DNA from 2 places in the Blautia sp. HCN-1074 genome. Region 2 is predicted to be linked to the other one. Evidence: riboswitches for the same ligand, from Rfam matches in the RefSeq annotation. Region 2 holds a riboswitch; the other holds the start of a gene.
The links. Region 2 has a riboswitch for FMN ahead of WKT11_RS10990 (ECF transporter S component). Riboswitches for the same ligand answer to the same signal wherever they lie in the genome.
Positions count from the first base shown of each region.

Region 1 (8,260 bases), on a different contig from region 2:
AGAGCGCGACTTTCGTCCCTCTCCGGATAGGAAGTGTGTTTTTCTCGTTTTTCAGAAGGACCATTCCCTCTCCTGCTGCCATTCTGGAAAGTGCAATGTTTTCTTTACTTCCTGTAACTCTTCGTCCATCTTCTCCCAGCGGAAGTACCGGCTGGAAAAAGCTTCTCTGCCATTTTTCCATTAGTGTAATCCTCCTTTAATTCTCCTTAGTCAAGCAGATAAAATCATCTGCTTCGTTATTTGCTTGATTTGGTTAAAGTTCTTCCTTCAAAAATGCAAAAGGTTCTTCATCCTGAAGGAAATGCATAAGCTGATATGCACACATGATCGCTACATTTTCCTCTTTCAGGATTCTCTTTACTTCTTCTCTGTCAGCAAGCACAACTTCGATTTCTTCGGAATCCTCCTGTGCCGCTTTACTGATCCCGCCTTCCGCGTAACCGTAAACAGTTGCGCAGGATTCATCTGTCATGCCAACCGTTGTGAAATAAGGTTTCTCGAATGCCGGATCTACTTTCAGAGGTGTGAATTTCAGTCCTGTTTCCTCATACATTTCTCTTACTGCACCTTCATGGAATTCTTCGTTCGGTTCTACCAGACCTGCCGGGAATTCATAGATGTATCCGCCGATTGCATATCTGTACTGACGTACCAATACAACCCTGTCTTTTTTCTCTCCGTAAAGACTGTAAATGATCACGCCATCAGGAGTGTTTTTACCTGTTTTTATCTTTAATTCGTTAATACTCTTCGCACGTGATGCCACAAAATATGACACAGGAGTATTATGAATGCTTGTTGCATTTAAATGATACAAATTCAAAAATTTACAGTCTGTCAGTTTCTCAATATTGTGTATCTGTCCCATAATGGATACTTCCTTTCGCTTTCTATCCCTCTGTTGATTATCACAGCCAGTTTTCTTCTATCTCTGTTTTCAATTTACAAAACATCTGATAAAACTCTTCTTTTGCATCAGCTATAATTCCTAACGCAATTTTCATACTTTCTCATACAAAACCCGCCCCTCCTTCTCTATAGCTTCTCTTAACTCATCCTGCATGTCACGATCAAGATTTACAATATCATATTTTTGCGCAAGGTTTCGGATTTCTTCTATAACTTCCGGTCTGATTCCTGTATCATTCATTTTATAAACCTCACATTCAGGTGTTTATATTGTCTGCTTTATCTTACCATATTATCTTATCTTTTTTAAGTCCGTCTGCCAATTTCCATAATTATTTTTTACCCGTCAAAAAGAAAAACAGCCGTAGATTTTTCCTCATACGACTGTTCTTCTTTTATATTTATTGGACTGCCAATTTATTCTTTATCAGATATAAAATCAATCTCCCTTAAGAACTACACGGATTCTCTTATAAATAAAGAATACGATCAGAGATGTCAGTGTATATTTAAATATACTGAATGGGAAAATGATCATTGCTGCAAATGTACATCCAAAGATGAAGTTTGCCACATCACCTACATCTGCTGTCACAGATCCCTTTGTTACCAGATGCACAAGAATCTTCACCAGCTCGATCAGTACACCTGCGATCGGTTCCATTGCAAATGAGCCAACCAGCACCGAGATTTCTTCAACATATAAAAAACCCCGGATTATATATCCGGGGTAATAAGCACGTATGGTAAATATCGCGTGTTCTTCTCTCATCCAGACTATACTGTCGGTCCTGAAATTCCACCAGATCAGCCGCCTAAGCGGGTCGCGGACTATAACCGCCGGTAGGGAATCTCAGCTGATGCTGATCACCACAACCCCGAAGAATTTTCTTTTATCTGCGTCTGGTTATACTACATACAGACATTTATTTCAATATCATTTGTGACTTTTTTCTGAGTTTTATTTCTTTTTAACCAATATTATTAACCTTACAGCCCGCTAATACAACAACAAGAGTGTCCCCTCCATCGGTATTCTCAAATGAACTGGTTCCAAGTGGCAGACCGGTTACTTCTACTGTATCATCCTCAAAAACGTCATCCAATTCTCCATTATAATAAACAGAATACTGCTGTTCTTCTCCATCTATCAGATTTAGCCATGTCAGATAATGTCCTTCTTCCATTTCCTGTTCCTGAACCTGTATTACGTATGCTTCTGAAATTCTCATCAGCTTATCACCGTATCTGGATGGATTTTTGTTGATATGGCGAAAATCCAGTTCTGCATCTGTCATTTCATCCGGTATTGCCAATTCTGGCGAAGCAGGGAAAAAATCATCATGTTCTTCCAGAAAAGTTTCTGCCTTCTCTGTTAATGTATACTCTGTAGTGCATTGATCCTGTAAATATGTATACAGATCCAATGCTGTATAGCTTGCTCCCGTATTCTCGGAGGCATATACGTTCAAACTATCCAGAGGTATTACTCCATTTAAAATAACCGCTGATAATACCGCTATTGCAATCCTTTTCATAATTGTTTTTGCTACCATAGTTATCCCCCTTTTCTTTTGTAACATTTACTGTTAATTATATCTTCGCTCTTTCTTTAATATCCTCTACAAATGCTGTAGCTATTTTCTTTCTTCTTGCATATACAATTGCTTTGTTTCCGCTTCTCAAACATATTGTTATTTTACGGTTTGAGCCTGCCCATATAAACAGAAAAACAAATACAATCATTCCAGGATTGGAAAAACAGGAAATCACTGCCAGACAAATGAAAAATATATAATATCCCGGTATTTTGTAGTTCATAAGTATTGCCGTAATATCTTCATAATAAATCACAGGAATCATATTCTTCTTTACCGGCCTTATATCTATAGTCAGCTTTTCGTGATCAGCAAAAATTGTGCTGTAAATCCTTCCCGTCAGCCACGATAAATAAATTCCTCTTGAAGAACTCATGGTATACTTCATATTCTGCTTTGTCACAGCATTTTCTTTTTCCTGTGTAGCCTGTGCTTGAGCTTCCAGTGCTTCCATATTACTTTCCCCCTCTTATTTCAGTTTTTGCCGATCAATGTCTGCAACAGTGCAATGGGTATCGTCACAAATCCTGCAATCATACAGATAATAAAACGTGTCATGTAGAAATATGTTGCATTGGAATAAACATACACTTTCTTAGATCACCATATCTTATTAGTCGCCCAGTATGCTGCCGCTATGTAAGCGATCATAAGTATTGCTGCCATAATTTTCACCTCGCTTATGTACAATCTTCAGTAATTCATTTAGAGGATTGTTATAATTCACTCATCCTTTATTACACTCATTATACCCTTATCTCATCAGCTTTTCATTCACTGGCAGTATATGTTTTACGCCAAAGCAACAATAATTTTCTCACTTATGAACAAACGTTATTTTTGTTCCTTACAGTAACGTATCCAACTATCGAATATAAAATTTACAATCTTCTTTGATAATTGACGAACTCCTGAGAATATGCTTTAATGGATTTAGCATAAATACTTCAGGAGAACAAACATAGTTCTCAACTACACTTCTACACCAATGATACATGTATCATATCTCACAAAAAGAAATGGGGGAACACAAATGGGACTTATAGCTATCAGTAGTCTGATGCTCTTGGGCGGTATGTATCTGATGATTGCATTTGCATGGTGGCTTCTGCAGATCATTGCCAACTGGAGAATCTTTACCAAAGCAGGAGAGGCCGGATGGAAAAGTATTATTCCAATATATGGCGATTATATTTCTTATAAAATCGCATGGCAGCCCGCATATTTCTGGCTGACTCTCATCCTGGGAATCATATCTTCTTATCTGCAGGGAACTCTGGAAACAGGCGAAAGCTTAACTGTCTACATGCTTGTCATACTGGTAAAAATCATACTTGTCGTCATCAGCATTATGTACAGCATTAAGCTTGCAAGAGCCTTCGGCAGAGGCACAGGATTCGCCATTGGCCTTATCTTCTTACCGCCAATCTTCATGCTGATCCTTGGCTTCGGCGATGACAGATATTATGGGGCAGATAAATAAAAATACGCATAATAAAAAAGGGGCTGTGAAATAACAGTCATCTACGCAAAAAGAGGACTTTTCGTTCATTTTAAAAGAAAAGTCCTTTTTAAAATTTCATATTCAAATCTTAAGACACATTCTTATAATTCCTAAAATCAGCAAATGTACTGGATAAAAAAGATAATTAAACCACTTATTCTGTTTTCCACGTTCTCCATTATAAGTAAGTGTCAGGCCAAATCCAAGCAAAGCCCATGGTTCTTTGAACATGGAAAGATAGGAAAATGGAATCGCAAGTGCCTGTCGGTCATGAAAAATATAATAGAAATATCCAATCAGCACCGCATGGTGTTCATAATCTAATCCCAGATTCATTGCAGCAAAGCACAATACTGTCACAATGAGAAATGATACGAAATACCATAAAGCTTTCGGCAATGCTGCCATCTTTTCCTTGAGTACATCAATCAGCCAGATCATGGCAAGCACCAAGGCTAACGTAAACATAATATTGTTCCAGTTGGCTTCAAAAAATGTAGCTGTTGTACACATATCAAAAGGAATTTCTGATATTACTCCAAATACAAGAAGTGTAATTAAATACTTCCATTTATTTTTTGTGTGGAAATAGCCTTCCACGAGAAGGAAGATGAATATTGGAAATGCGATTCTTCCTAAAATATCAAAAAAGTCACTCAACCGATTCAATGCTCCTCCATCCAAATTCGGATAGATTAACGCTTTGTTTGTGTGATCGATAAGCATAGATAGAAAAGCAATGTATTTAAGCTGCGCCCCTGAAAATATTTTTATTCTTTCTTTTATATTGTTCATAAAAAATAGTCCTTTTTTTAATTTCTTCAATTACATTCACTTATTGGGTCATCTTTACCCACCCCACTGGATATGGCGAAAAGGAACCGTTGAATAGTAGGAAGCTAAGATTGTGATAACTCTATATTACTATAGTTGTTTTGAAAAAACTATATAAAAGAAGAGTTTATGAAGCATAAAGCTTTAAAGAAAATCGAAGGAGGAAAGTCCACTCAAAGAGTGAATATACAAAAACAAAAGATTAAGGTGCAGAAACTTCATCTGGAATTGTTGGAGAAATTGCAGTAGCATACAGCGAAAACAGAGGATGAAATGAAGAGCTGGATGCAATTGAAGAAAAATATGATATCCTAAGTGTAGCAGAAAGATATAATCATGGAGGTATATACACATGTACATTGCAGTCAAAAAAGATACGACACAATAGTTTACAACCGCTGCGGTAAAAGTGGCTTGAAGCTGCCTGTTGTTTCACTTGGACTCTGGCACAATTTTGGTGATACAAGAGTCTACGAAAATATGAAGCAGATGTGCTTTACCGCTTTTGACAATGGAATCACTCATTTTGACCTTGCCAATAATTATGGGCCTGCTTATGGCAGTGCAGAACGCAATTTCGGCAAGCTTTTCAGGGAAGAACTTCATCCATACCGAGATGAAATGCTCATCAGCACAAAGGCCGGATTTGATATGTGGGAAGGACCTTATGGCAATTGGGGAAGCCGCAAGTACCTTATTGCAGGCCTGGACCAGAGTCTTAAGCGACTTGGACTTGATTATGTCGATATCTTCTATCATCACAGAATGGATCCTGAGACACCACTTGAGGAGACTATGGGTGCTCTTGACTCTATCGTTCGAAGTGGAAAAGCCCTTTATGTAGGTCTTTCAAATTATGATGGTCCCACACTTAAAAAGGCTACAGAAATCCTAACCTATTTGAAATGTCCTTTCGTAATCAACCAGAACCGTTATTCTATTTTTGACAGAACAATTGAGAATAACGGGCTTAAGGACACTGCCTATGAGCTTGGAAAAGGTATCATAGCTTTCTCTCCTCTCGCACAGGAACTTCTTACGAAGCGCTACCTCATGGTATCCCTGCTGATAGCAGAATTGCCACTGACGGACGATTTCTTAATGAGACTGCACTTACATCAGAAAAGCTTTCCCAGATTCAGGCACTTAACGAAATTGCTATGGAAAGAGGACAGACGCTTGCCGAGATGGCTCTTAGCTGTATTCTAAAAGATGATAAAGTAACAAGTGTCCTGATTGGAGCTTCAAAACCTGAGCAGATTCTTGATAATATCAAGATAATCGGACATACTGATTTTTCAGATGAAGAACTTAAGAAGATTGATGATATCGTTAATTCTTAATCAATGAAAGGGGCTGTGAAAAAAGAATAGTCCTGAAAAAAGAAAGACCAAGAGTTTATAATGAACTCAAGGTCTTTCTTTCTGTTATAATTAACTTGTGAAAAAAATTAATAACATAATTTATTCTAACCCAAAACAGGCAGTTTTGCCAATGCTAATTCAAGATTATCTGGACATCTGTGATCCAGTGCTGACTTTTGACAGATTTATGGGAGAAATCGAACTGGAGAAATATCTGAAAAATATTCCGCAACATTATACAGGAAGATTTAGATATGCCCCGGTCAGTATGCTGAAGACAGTTTTGTTTGGATTTATGGCGAATGGCTATATATCGTTACGTGAGCTGGAGGATCAGTGTAAAGTCAATCTCCGCTTTATGTATCTTATGGACCATCAAACCCCTTCTTATCGTACCTTCGGCTACTTCATTAATGAGGTGCTTGCTGATTCCATTGAAGAAATATTTCTAGACATAAACAAAAAAATCTTCGAGACAGAACATGTGGATCTCCAACATCTATACATCGATGGTTCCAAGTTTGAAGCAAATGCAAATAAATATTCCTGGGTGTGGAAAAAAGCCACAGAAAAATCCAGATACCGGCTCTTTGATAAGATTACTGAACTCTTTAAGGAAATCAATGAAGAGCTGTCATGTACAGGGATAAAGCTTTGTATCAATAGTGAGTATGCACCAGAGTATTTAAAAGAAGCTGCCGAGCAGTATGCTGAAGCCTGGCAGATTGATGAAACGATATTTGTTCATGGTAGAGGACATCGTAAAACTACGCAGCAGCGTCATTATGAAAAACTCAGGGAGTATACAACCAAGTTGGAAGAATATGTAGAAAAAATAAAGATCTGCGGAGAAGAGCGCAACAGCTACTCAAAAACAGACCATTCGGCCACTTTTATGCGAATCAAGAAAGACTACATGGGAAATGACCAGTTGCTTCCAGCCTATAATGTACAGGTCGGTGCTGCAGATGAGTACATTGCTGTTGTCGATGTAAATCAGTATCGCTCAGATATGGATTGTTTTATTCCATTGATGAACAAGTTTTATACGACATATGGCTTTTATCCGAAATACCCAGTGGCAGATGCCGGATATGGTTCTTACAATAATTACATCTTCTGTGAGCAGCATGGAATGAAAAAATATATGAAGTTCCCTATGTTCAAGAAAGAGACTACTGACAAGAAGTATCATGAAGATCCATTTCGTGCAGTAAATTTTCCAATCGGGAAAGACGGGATTATGCGTTGCCCAAACGGGAAAAGATTTTACCTTCAGTATCAAAAAAACGTAAAGGGAAAACAAGTATGGGCGTCAGGAAGAAGTGTATCAGTGTGAAGATTGCTCCAGCTGTCCATACGCAGAACAATGTAAAAAGACAGATAAAAACCGTACTGTTCGGATCAACCGCGAACTTACAGCGATGCATCAGGAAGTGATAGAAAATCTCGAAAGTATCCAGGGAGCACTTCTGAGGATGAACAGATCCATCCAGGCAGAAGGTACTTTTGGTATCATGAAAAACGATCGGTGGTACAAAAGAATTGTCCGAAGAGGAATAAAATCTGTACTGCTCGAAGTATTTCTTGTTTCTATCGGACACAATCTTTATAAATATCACAACAAGCAGAAAAAAGGTGCAACTGCCGCATAGGATTTCATAATAGCATTCTTATGGGGTAAGGGGAACTATACCCTTTTTTATGTAATATAACTACTATTACATCCATAAGCAAAAGGACGCATGAAAAAACTCTCGTTTTTTCACACGCCCTTTTTTATTATCATACAGGCTATAGCCTTATTATAAAGTTCTGTTATCAAAATACTCTTTTACCGTTTCACAGCAGAAATCAGCCACCTCATACCTGTTACTCACATCTCCGTCAAAAATCGGTTCAAGTCCGCCTGCTGCCGCCTCGAAGAACAGTTTTGCACCAACTTCAGGAGTATATCCTGTACATGGTTTGATCATGTTGTTTAACAGTGGTCTGTTCTCTGCTCCAAGATATTTACGGATTCCTTCGATACCGAATTTCGGTCCTTGGTT
Region 1 covers NZ_JBBKBP010000001.1:57,736-65,995, forward strand. Annotated here, with positions in the region: gene WKT11_RS00260 (glycoside hydrolase family 3 protein) at 1-181, opposite strand, end outside; gene WKT11_RS00265 (NUDIX hydrolase) at 254-868, opposite strand; gene WKT11_RS00270 (hypothetical protein) at 1,001-1,150, opposite strand; gene WKT11_RS00275 (hypothetical protein) at 1,349-1,681, opposite strand; FMN riboswitch at 1,666-1,799, opposite strand; gene WKT11_RS00280 (hypothetical protein) at 1,881-2,465, opposite strand; gene WKT11_RS00285 (hypothetical protein) at 2,503-2,961, opposite strand; gene WKT11_RS00290 (DUF5684 domain-containing protein) at 3,541-3,990, shown strand; gene WKT11_RS00295 (TraX family protein) at 4,093-4,806, opposite strand; partial or broken gene WKT11_RS00300 (aldo/keto reductase) at 5,182-6,188, shown strand; partial or broken gene WKT11_RS00305 (transposase) at 6,340-7,864, shown strand; gene WKT11_RS00315 (hypothetical protein) at 8,015-8,185, opposite strand; partial or broken gene WKT11_RS00320 (4-hydroxythreonine-4-phosphate dehydrogenase PdxA) at 8,259-8,260, shown strand, end outside.
Region 1: it holds a riboswitch for FMN, as region 2 does, so the genes downstream of both, WKT11_RS00275 (hypothetical protein) here and WKT11_RS10990 (ECF transporter S component) in region 2, are expected to answer to the same signal.

Region 2 (8,260 bases):
GTGGGGAATCATTGCAGTATCTCTGTGGATCGGATGTGCATTCAATACATTGATCTATATTGCAGGACTCCAGTCTATTGATACAGATGTATATGAAGCTGCTGACCTGGACGGAGCTACAGGATTCAAGCGGTTCAGCAAGATCACTTTCCCTCTTCTGGCACCGTCCTTTACCATTAATATGGTGCTCTCGGCCAAAGGTTACCTGATGGTTTACGATCAGATCATGGCCATGACAGATGGTGGACCCGGAACAGCAACTACTTCCATTGCAGTCCTGATCTATAAGAAGGGATTCGGCGGAGGACAGTTCGCCTACCAGTCAGCTAATGCAGTTGTGCTTTTCATTGTAGTTGTGCTGATCTCTGTGTTACAGCTGCGTATACTTGAGAAGAGAGAGGAGAAGTTAGGATGAAACAGGGTGTAGCGAAGGTAAAAGAACGTTACAACTGGCCTGTAACGATTCTTCTTATTATAGGAATTGTGCTGATTATTCTTTTGCCTCTGTATATGGCACTGATGATCGCAATCAAGGATCCGTCTGACATGAATAACATACTGGCACTGCCCAGAAAGCTGCGTCTGCAGAACTTCGTAGATGCCTGGGTGATGACAAATTTTCCACAGAAATTTTTTAACACTGCATTTATTACAGTGATCAACCTGTTCTTTACATTGATCACAAACTCTTTTGCAGCATATGCAATAACCAGAAACAGGAAAAAGAGTAAATTCTTTTCCATTATGTACTACTACTTTATCAGTGCTATGTTTATCCCATTCCAGGTAATCATGCTCCCATTGGTTGTACAGGCGAATGCCTTCCATCTGGATAATATTTACGGTATTACTTTTCTGTACATTATCTTCGGTCTGCCTATGAATACTTTCCTTTATACAGGTGCGATCAAGGCGATACCGGAAGCACTGGATGAAGCAGCAATGATCGATGGTGCCAACCCCATCCAGATTTTCAGCCGGGTCATTTTCCCGGTATTAAAACCAACTACAGCAACAGTAGCAATCCTTTCCTTTATGTGGACATGGAACGACTTCAGTATGCCACTGGTACTCTTAAGTGATGAGAGCCAGCAGACCTTACAGCTTGCACAGTATGTATTCAAGAGCCAGTTCTCTGTAGACTATAATCTGGCATTTGCCTCTTATCTGCTTGTACTGGCACCTGTACTGATCGTATATATCTTCTGTCAGAAATGGATCATGAACGGTGTTGTTGCCGGTGCAGTAAAATAACACATCAATAAACTTGAGAAATGCAAACAGGAGGCTTACGTTTATGAAGAAAACCTGGTGGAAAGAAAGTGTTGTTTACCAGATCTACCCCAAAAGCTTTAAAGACAGTAATGGAGACGGAATCGGGGATATCAGAGGAATTATTGAGAAGCTTGACTATTTGAAGGAGTTAGGTGTGAATGTTCTCTGGATTTCTCCTATGCTGGAGTCTCCTCAGGATGATAACGGATATGATATTTCTGATTACAGAAAGATATACAAAGATTACGGAACAATGGAGGATTATGAAACTCTCCTTGCAGAAGCGCACAAAAGAGGAATCAAGATTCTCATGGATCTGGTTGTAAACCATACTTCCGATGAGCATTCCTGGTTTGTCGAGAGCCGTAAATCCAAAGATAATCCTTACCGTGACTATTATATCTGGAGAAATCCGGTGAATGGTAAGGAACCAAATAACTGGGGCGGAGTATTCGGAGGTTCAGCCTGGGAATATGACGCACAGACAGATATGTACTATCTTCATCTGTTCTCCAAGAAACAGCCGGATCTGAACTGGGAGAACGAGAAGGTTCGCCGGGAAGTTTATGATATGATGAACTTCTGGTGTGAAAAGGGAATCGATGGTTTCCGTATGGACGTTATCAGCATGATTTCCAAAGATCAGAAATTTCCTGACGGAGAGATGAATAACGGATTGTATGGCGATTTCGGTCCGTATAGTGTTCATGGTCCAAGAATCCACGAATTCCTGCATGAAATGAATCAGGAAGTTCTTTCCAAATATGATGTGATGACTGTGGGGGAAACCTCAGGAGTTACCATTGAGGAAGCACAGAAATACGCAGGTGATGACAGAGAAGAACTGAATATGGTATTCCAGTTTGAGCATATAGAAATCGGTGGTGGTGATTATGGCAAATGGACCACAGAACGGTATGATTTCAAAGAGTTCAAGAAGATCATGATCAAATGGCAGGAAGAACTGGCAGGAAAAGCATGGAACAGCCTTTTCCTTGGAAACCATGATCAGCCAAGAAGTGTATCCAGATTCGGAAATGACAATCCTGCTTACCGCGATATTTCAGCCAAGATGCTGGCGACCTGCCTTCATATGATGCAGGGAACCCCTTATGTTTATCAGGGTGAAGAGCTTGGAATGACTAATGTTTATTTTGATAAGCTGGAGGACTACCGTGATATCGAGAGCCTTCATTATTTCACTGAGCTGACAGAGACAGGCAGACTGACACCGGAGTATATGATGAAATGTCTGATGCTCAGAAGCCGCGATAATGCCAGAACACCAATGCAGTGGGATACTTCCGCAGGTGCAGGTTTCACTACAGGGAAACCATGGATCAAGGTAAACCCAAATTACCGGCAGATCAATGCGGCAGATCAGTTAAAAGATCCGGACTCTGTTTTCCATTATTATCAGAAACTGATCCGTCTGCGTAAAGAAATGGATATCATCGTATACGGAGAATTTGAGGCTCTGTACCGTGATCATGACCAGATCTTTGCTTACATAAGAAAGCTTGAATCAGAGAAGCTGCTCACAGTATGTAATTTCAGTGCACAGGAAGCGGAAATGGAACTTCCGGAAACATTCACAGAAGGAGCTCAGTGCCTGATTACGAACATGGGAAGAAAAGTATTTGACAGGAAAATCATCCTGAATCCATATGAGGCATTTGTGCTTTACAAAAAATAAAATAGTCTGAAAAAATACCCTTTCGTATAATATGACGAAAGGGTATTTTGTATGTATTACTCCTGTGAAGGCATGTCTTCACTAAGTTTCAGCAGTGCTTCAGCAAGATTGGAGTCCAGGATCAGCACATCCACCAGACCACCCTTTAAAGCGCTTAACACAGCATTTGCCGTCTGGGAAGGATTGAGGTAATTGATCAAAGAATATATGGGTGAGATCGTTAAACTGGTAGTGATCCGACACATTTTTGCGGCAGTCTGTGCAGTATTTTTCTTCTTTGTATTACCATTTGACCTGGTAATCAGACAGACCCTTGTTTTACTGTGCTTTGCTCCTATGAGTGCAGTTGCACCTGCCTACACAGGAATGTGTGGAGGAGATGAAGGAATGGCAAGCTGTGCGAACAGCGTGACGATTCTTTGCAGCCTTGTAGTGATCACGGCATTGCTGGCGATCATGGGATTGTATTAAGTGGTAATTAATGATACATAATGTGAACGGTGTATGGAATAATACCTCTTTTGAGTGAGTAAAAAAATTTATGGAGTGCGAGAAATGACTCTTGACGTTTTTGGAAAATTGCGGTATAGTGCTCGTTACTATTTCAAAATTCATAGTAGGTACGTAATCATTTGGCGTTTTGTTATTCTGTGAAAACGTTGGATTTTTACGTAATTTTACAAAAAAGGAGACGACTTGGAAATGACATTTTATCAGGAACTACAGTTGAGTTCCGTTGGTTCTAAGCAGCTTATTAAGAACACAACGGATCCAAAAGAAAAAAGACGTCACATATTAATTTATAACTTCAAAGTATATCTGGTCATGGCGTTCTGTGTTGCGGTGGTGAGCCTGTACAGTAAACTCACAGGAAGCAATAACAGTGTAGTCGGGGTTACAGTTCTGCTGGCGGTTCTCGTATTGCGACAGGCGGACTTCGGAATCAGGACAACACATGGGTTGATTTCCATTGCAGGAATCTTTGGAATTCTTATGGCGGGGCCAAGACTGGCAAATATGGCAGCACCACATCCATTTGCCGCATTTCTTGTCAATGTGGTCTGCATTCTGCTTCTGATGATTCTTGGATGCCACAATGTGATCATGTATAATCATTCTACATTTGTACTGGGCTATTTACTCCTTCTGGGATATGATGTGACCGGGCAGGAATATGCGTTACGCATCGCAGGACTTTTCATAGGAATGCTGATCTGCATGGCGATTTTTTACAAAAATCAGAAGAACAGACCATATAGAAGAACTTTCCTTGACCTGTTTCGTGAGTTTGACATCCGTTCAGCAAGGAGCAGATGGTATCTGAAACTGACACTGATTGTGTCCAGTGCTATGTTATTTATGAATCTTCTGGGACTGCCGAGAGCCATGTGGGCAGGAATCGCCTGCATGTCCGTATGCCTGCCATTTACAGAAGACTGTGCGTCCAGAGCCGGCAACAGAGGGCTGTTCAACATTGTAGGATGCCTGCTCTTTATTGTCCTGTATCTGGCACTTCCGGAATCCATGTATCCGTATATCGGAATGATTGGTGGAATCGGAGTCGGATATTCCGCAGGATATGCATGGCAGACTGCATTTAACACTTTCGGAGCACTCTCTATCGCAGCAGGACTTTTCGGAATGCCTGCGGCAGTGGCACTTCGTATTGGCGCGAATGTGTTTGGCGCGGCTTATACGTTGATCTGCAATAAGGTAGTGGATAAGATTGCAGAGAGGATCTATATAAGAAAGAATATTACTGCATAAGGGGAAAACTATTTCTCTGATGATGAAAAAGCAGGACTGTTGAGTACAGTTCCTGCTTTTTTTGCGGGAAAGATAAATATACACTGTCAGTGAATAAAAGAAGTAAAAAATAAAGTTATAATAGAAAAGGAAGAAAAAGAAAATAATCAAACCACCAGTTGAACTGGTGGTGCATGACTTAGAATTACAAAGAGAGGAGAGAACATTACAGAAACTTTGATAGAATCAAGAGAACTTGGCGCAAATGAGAATTATACAGAATTCGATAATAAAATAGAACTGTTTGCACCCGATGAGATTCCAACGGACAATACGACTCCTTCTTACAATGTACACTCCGGTAAAAAATCTGAAAATTGTATTGAAATGAATATACTTATGTAGTATAATCAAACGCAGATAAAAGAAAATTCTTCGGGGTTGTGGTGATCAGCATTAGCTGAGATTCCCTACCGGCGGTTATAGTCCGCGACCCGCTTAGCTTAGGCGGCTGATCTGGTGAAACTCCAGAACCGACAGTATAGTCTGGATGAGAGAAGAACACGCGATATTTTTACCATACGTGCTCATTACCCTGGATGATTTATCCAGGGTTTTTTATGTGGTGAAATTTTCTATGAGATATGACAGTTTTGCCATGTAAAGAAGCTTGTGGAATTTTCTTTTAAACAGGATATGCAGCGAATAAAACTTTATATCCATAAAGAATAATTTCAAAGGAGAGAAACAGTATGAGTGAACAGGTATTAAGAAATGGAAACGCAATGGCAAGGAGTAAGACAAGGACTATCACACAGATAGCCATGCTTGGCGCTATCGCAGGAATTCTGATGAATCTGGAGTTTCCGCTTCCGTTCCTGGCACCGACATTTTATCAGTTGGATTTCTCTGAGATCCCTGTACTGGTTGGCTCTTTCGCAATGGGACCGATTGCAGGTGTTCTGATCGAGCTGGTGAAGATTCTGGTGCATCTTGTAACAAAGGGATCTATGACAGCAGGAGTCGGTGACGTGGCAAACTTTATCTTCGGATGTACATTCGCAGTTCCGGCAGGATTAATCTACCGCTACAAATCCGTCAAGAGCAGAAAACACGCAGTTGTAGGAATGGCAGTCGGAACAGTTCTGACAGCAATAGTTGCATGCTTTATTAATGCATTTGTTTTACTTCCGGCTTATGGAAAAGCTTTTGGAATGCCAATCGAAGCATTCATCGAAATGGGTGGCGCAGTACACAGCTCTGTAAACAGTCTGCTTTCATTTGCAGCACTGATCATCTTCCCATTCAACTTATTTAAATATGCACTGACATCCCTGGTTGTATTTCTGATCTACAAGAGAATCCGTGTGGTTCTTAAAGGGGATTGAGAAATAAAAACAGACAACAGATAGAATATTAAATAGAAAAGATCAGCCGTATGATGAAGAATCTGCGGCTGTTTTTCATGCCTGAGCACAGAAAAACAATCTTCGAAATTGTTGGAGAGACTTAAAAAAGGCATGATAATATGGTAAGATAAAACAGACAGAATAGAAATAAAAAAGTTAGTAGAAGTTATAAAAAATGAAGGAAGAATCCTTTATGAAAAATAAATAATGCGAATGCAGAAGAAAGGAAATAGCAACAATGGGACAGATACATGATATTGAAAAATTAAAAATCAAGACAGGCAAAAACACTCCGGAGAATTGACTTATGAGTACATTAAATATTCTTCTTAACCAGATCGGAATGTTTGTCATCTACATTCTGGCAGGCATCATTCTGATCCGGACACATGTGCTGAACCGGGAAAATATGGAAGTCGTTTCCAGACTTGTGATCAAACTGGCACTGCCGATTATGATTTTTACAAATACGGTAAATGGAGTGGATAAGGAAATGCTTTTCCACTCCCTGCCGATTCTCGGAATCGCATTCTTTATGTATATCTGTTTGTTTGGACTCAGCTTTCTTTCAGGAAAAATACTGCACCTGCAAGGTGACCACCAACAGCTTTATTCTGCTATGAGCGCTTTTGGAAATATTGGATTTATGGGAATTCCAATTGTCACAAGTATCTTTCCGGAAAGAGGAATGCTGTATATCTCGGTATTTACCATGATAGACCAGCTGATGCTGTGGACAGTCGGGGTAAGGCTAACTTCGAAGACAGTGGATATAGTGGAAACTACCTCAAAAAATTCATCACAATGTGGAAAAAATGTTGGTGCCGTAAAGCATTCTACATTTGACTTTAAAAAGCTAATTAACCCGGTAACAGTTGCTATCGTATTGGCATTATTTTGTATTATTGTAGGTCTTGCCTTACCGGAGATTCTGAACACAGCATTCTCAAAAATCGGAGCAACAGCAACACCTCTGGCAATGATTTATCTTGGCGGAGTCTTTGCATGTATGGATGTAAAAAAATACATTTGCAAACTGGACTATTATGGAATCGTCGCAATCAAAATGCTGATTTTTCCGGTGCTGTTTTATCTGATACTGGGGTTACTTCCAATATCGGCAGAAATCCGTATGACCATGACACTCACATCCGCTATGCCGGTAATGTCATCAGTAGTTATGATGGCAAATACATACGGCACAGACGGCGACTATGCCATGGGTGGAATCCTGGTGACGACAGTCTGTTCAATCGTGACTTTACCGTTTGTATACTGGGTGCTGCAGTTTATCTGAAACAGGAGCAAAAACAATGAATGAGCGTAAACAAAGTTTACGAAAAGAAATAGTCCGGCTGCCCGCAGTCTATTCTTTAACTGCTTATTGCTCTTCGCAACCCCCGCAGGGGACTTACTTGATTCGGTTAAATTTGGGCATATAGAATTTGAAAAAAGTTCTGTATGCTCTTTTTATTTGGAAGAAAATCTGATATACTTACATGAGTTAGACTAAACTAACTAACAAACTGGATTTTTCATCCACTATTATTTAACCAAATCAGAGTTATTTGTATGATTGGTGGAGAATAGGAACAATTACTTATCTTAGGCATACAAATAGAATAGGAGGAGTAGACAGATGAATATAAATGTATTTTACGGAATCCTGATTCCTTTTATCGGAACTTCAGCAGGAGCAGCCTGCGTATTTTTTATGAAAAGGAATCTGAATGAACAAGTACAGAGAGCACTTACCGGCTTTGCGGCCGGGGTCATGGTGGCAGCTTCAGTGTGGAGTCTGCTGATTCCATCAATCGAGCAGTCTGCAGACATGGGAAAGTTTTCTTTTATCCCGGCAGCAGTGGGATTCTGGATTGGAGTGCTCTTTTTGCTCTTGCTGGATCACATGATCCCGCACCTTCACCAGAACAGTGACAAGGCAGAAGGTCCAAAGAGCAGACTTCAGAGAACTACTATGCTGGTTCTGGCTGTAACTTTACACAATATTCCGGAAGGAATGGCGGTAGGAGTGGTCTATGCCGGATATCTGACCGGAAATACGAAGATTACCGTGATGGGGGCCATGGCGCTCTCTATTGGAATCGCTATTCAGAATTTCCCGGAAGGCGCGATT
Region 2 covers NZ_JBBKBP010000011.1:78,184-86,443, forward strand. Annotated here, with positions in the region: gene WKT11_RS10960 (carbohydrate ABC transporter permease) at 1-415, shown strand, start outside; gene WKT11_RS10965 (carbohydrate ABC transporter permease) at 412-1,254, shown strand; gene WKT11_RS10970 (glycoside hydrolase family 13 protein) at 1,298-2,971, shown strand; gene WKT11_RS10975 (hypothetical protein) at 3,164-3,442, shown strand; gene WKT11_RS10980 (FUSC family protein) at 3,674-4,738, shown strand; gene WKT11_RS10985 (hypothetical protein) at 4,955-5,122, shown strand; FMN riboswitch at 5,145-5,283, shown strand; gene WKT11_RS10990 (ECF transporter S component) at 5,470-6,105, shown strand; gene WKT11_RS10995 (AEC family transporter) at 6,434-7,423, shown strand; gene WKT11_RS11000 (ZIP family metal transporter) at 7,766-8,260, shown strand, end outside.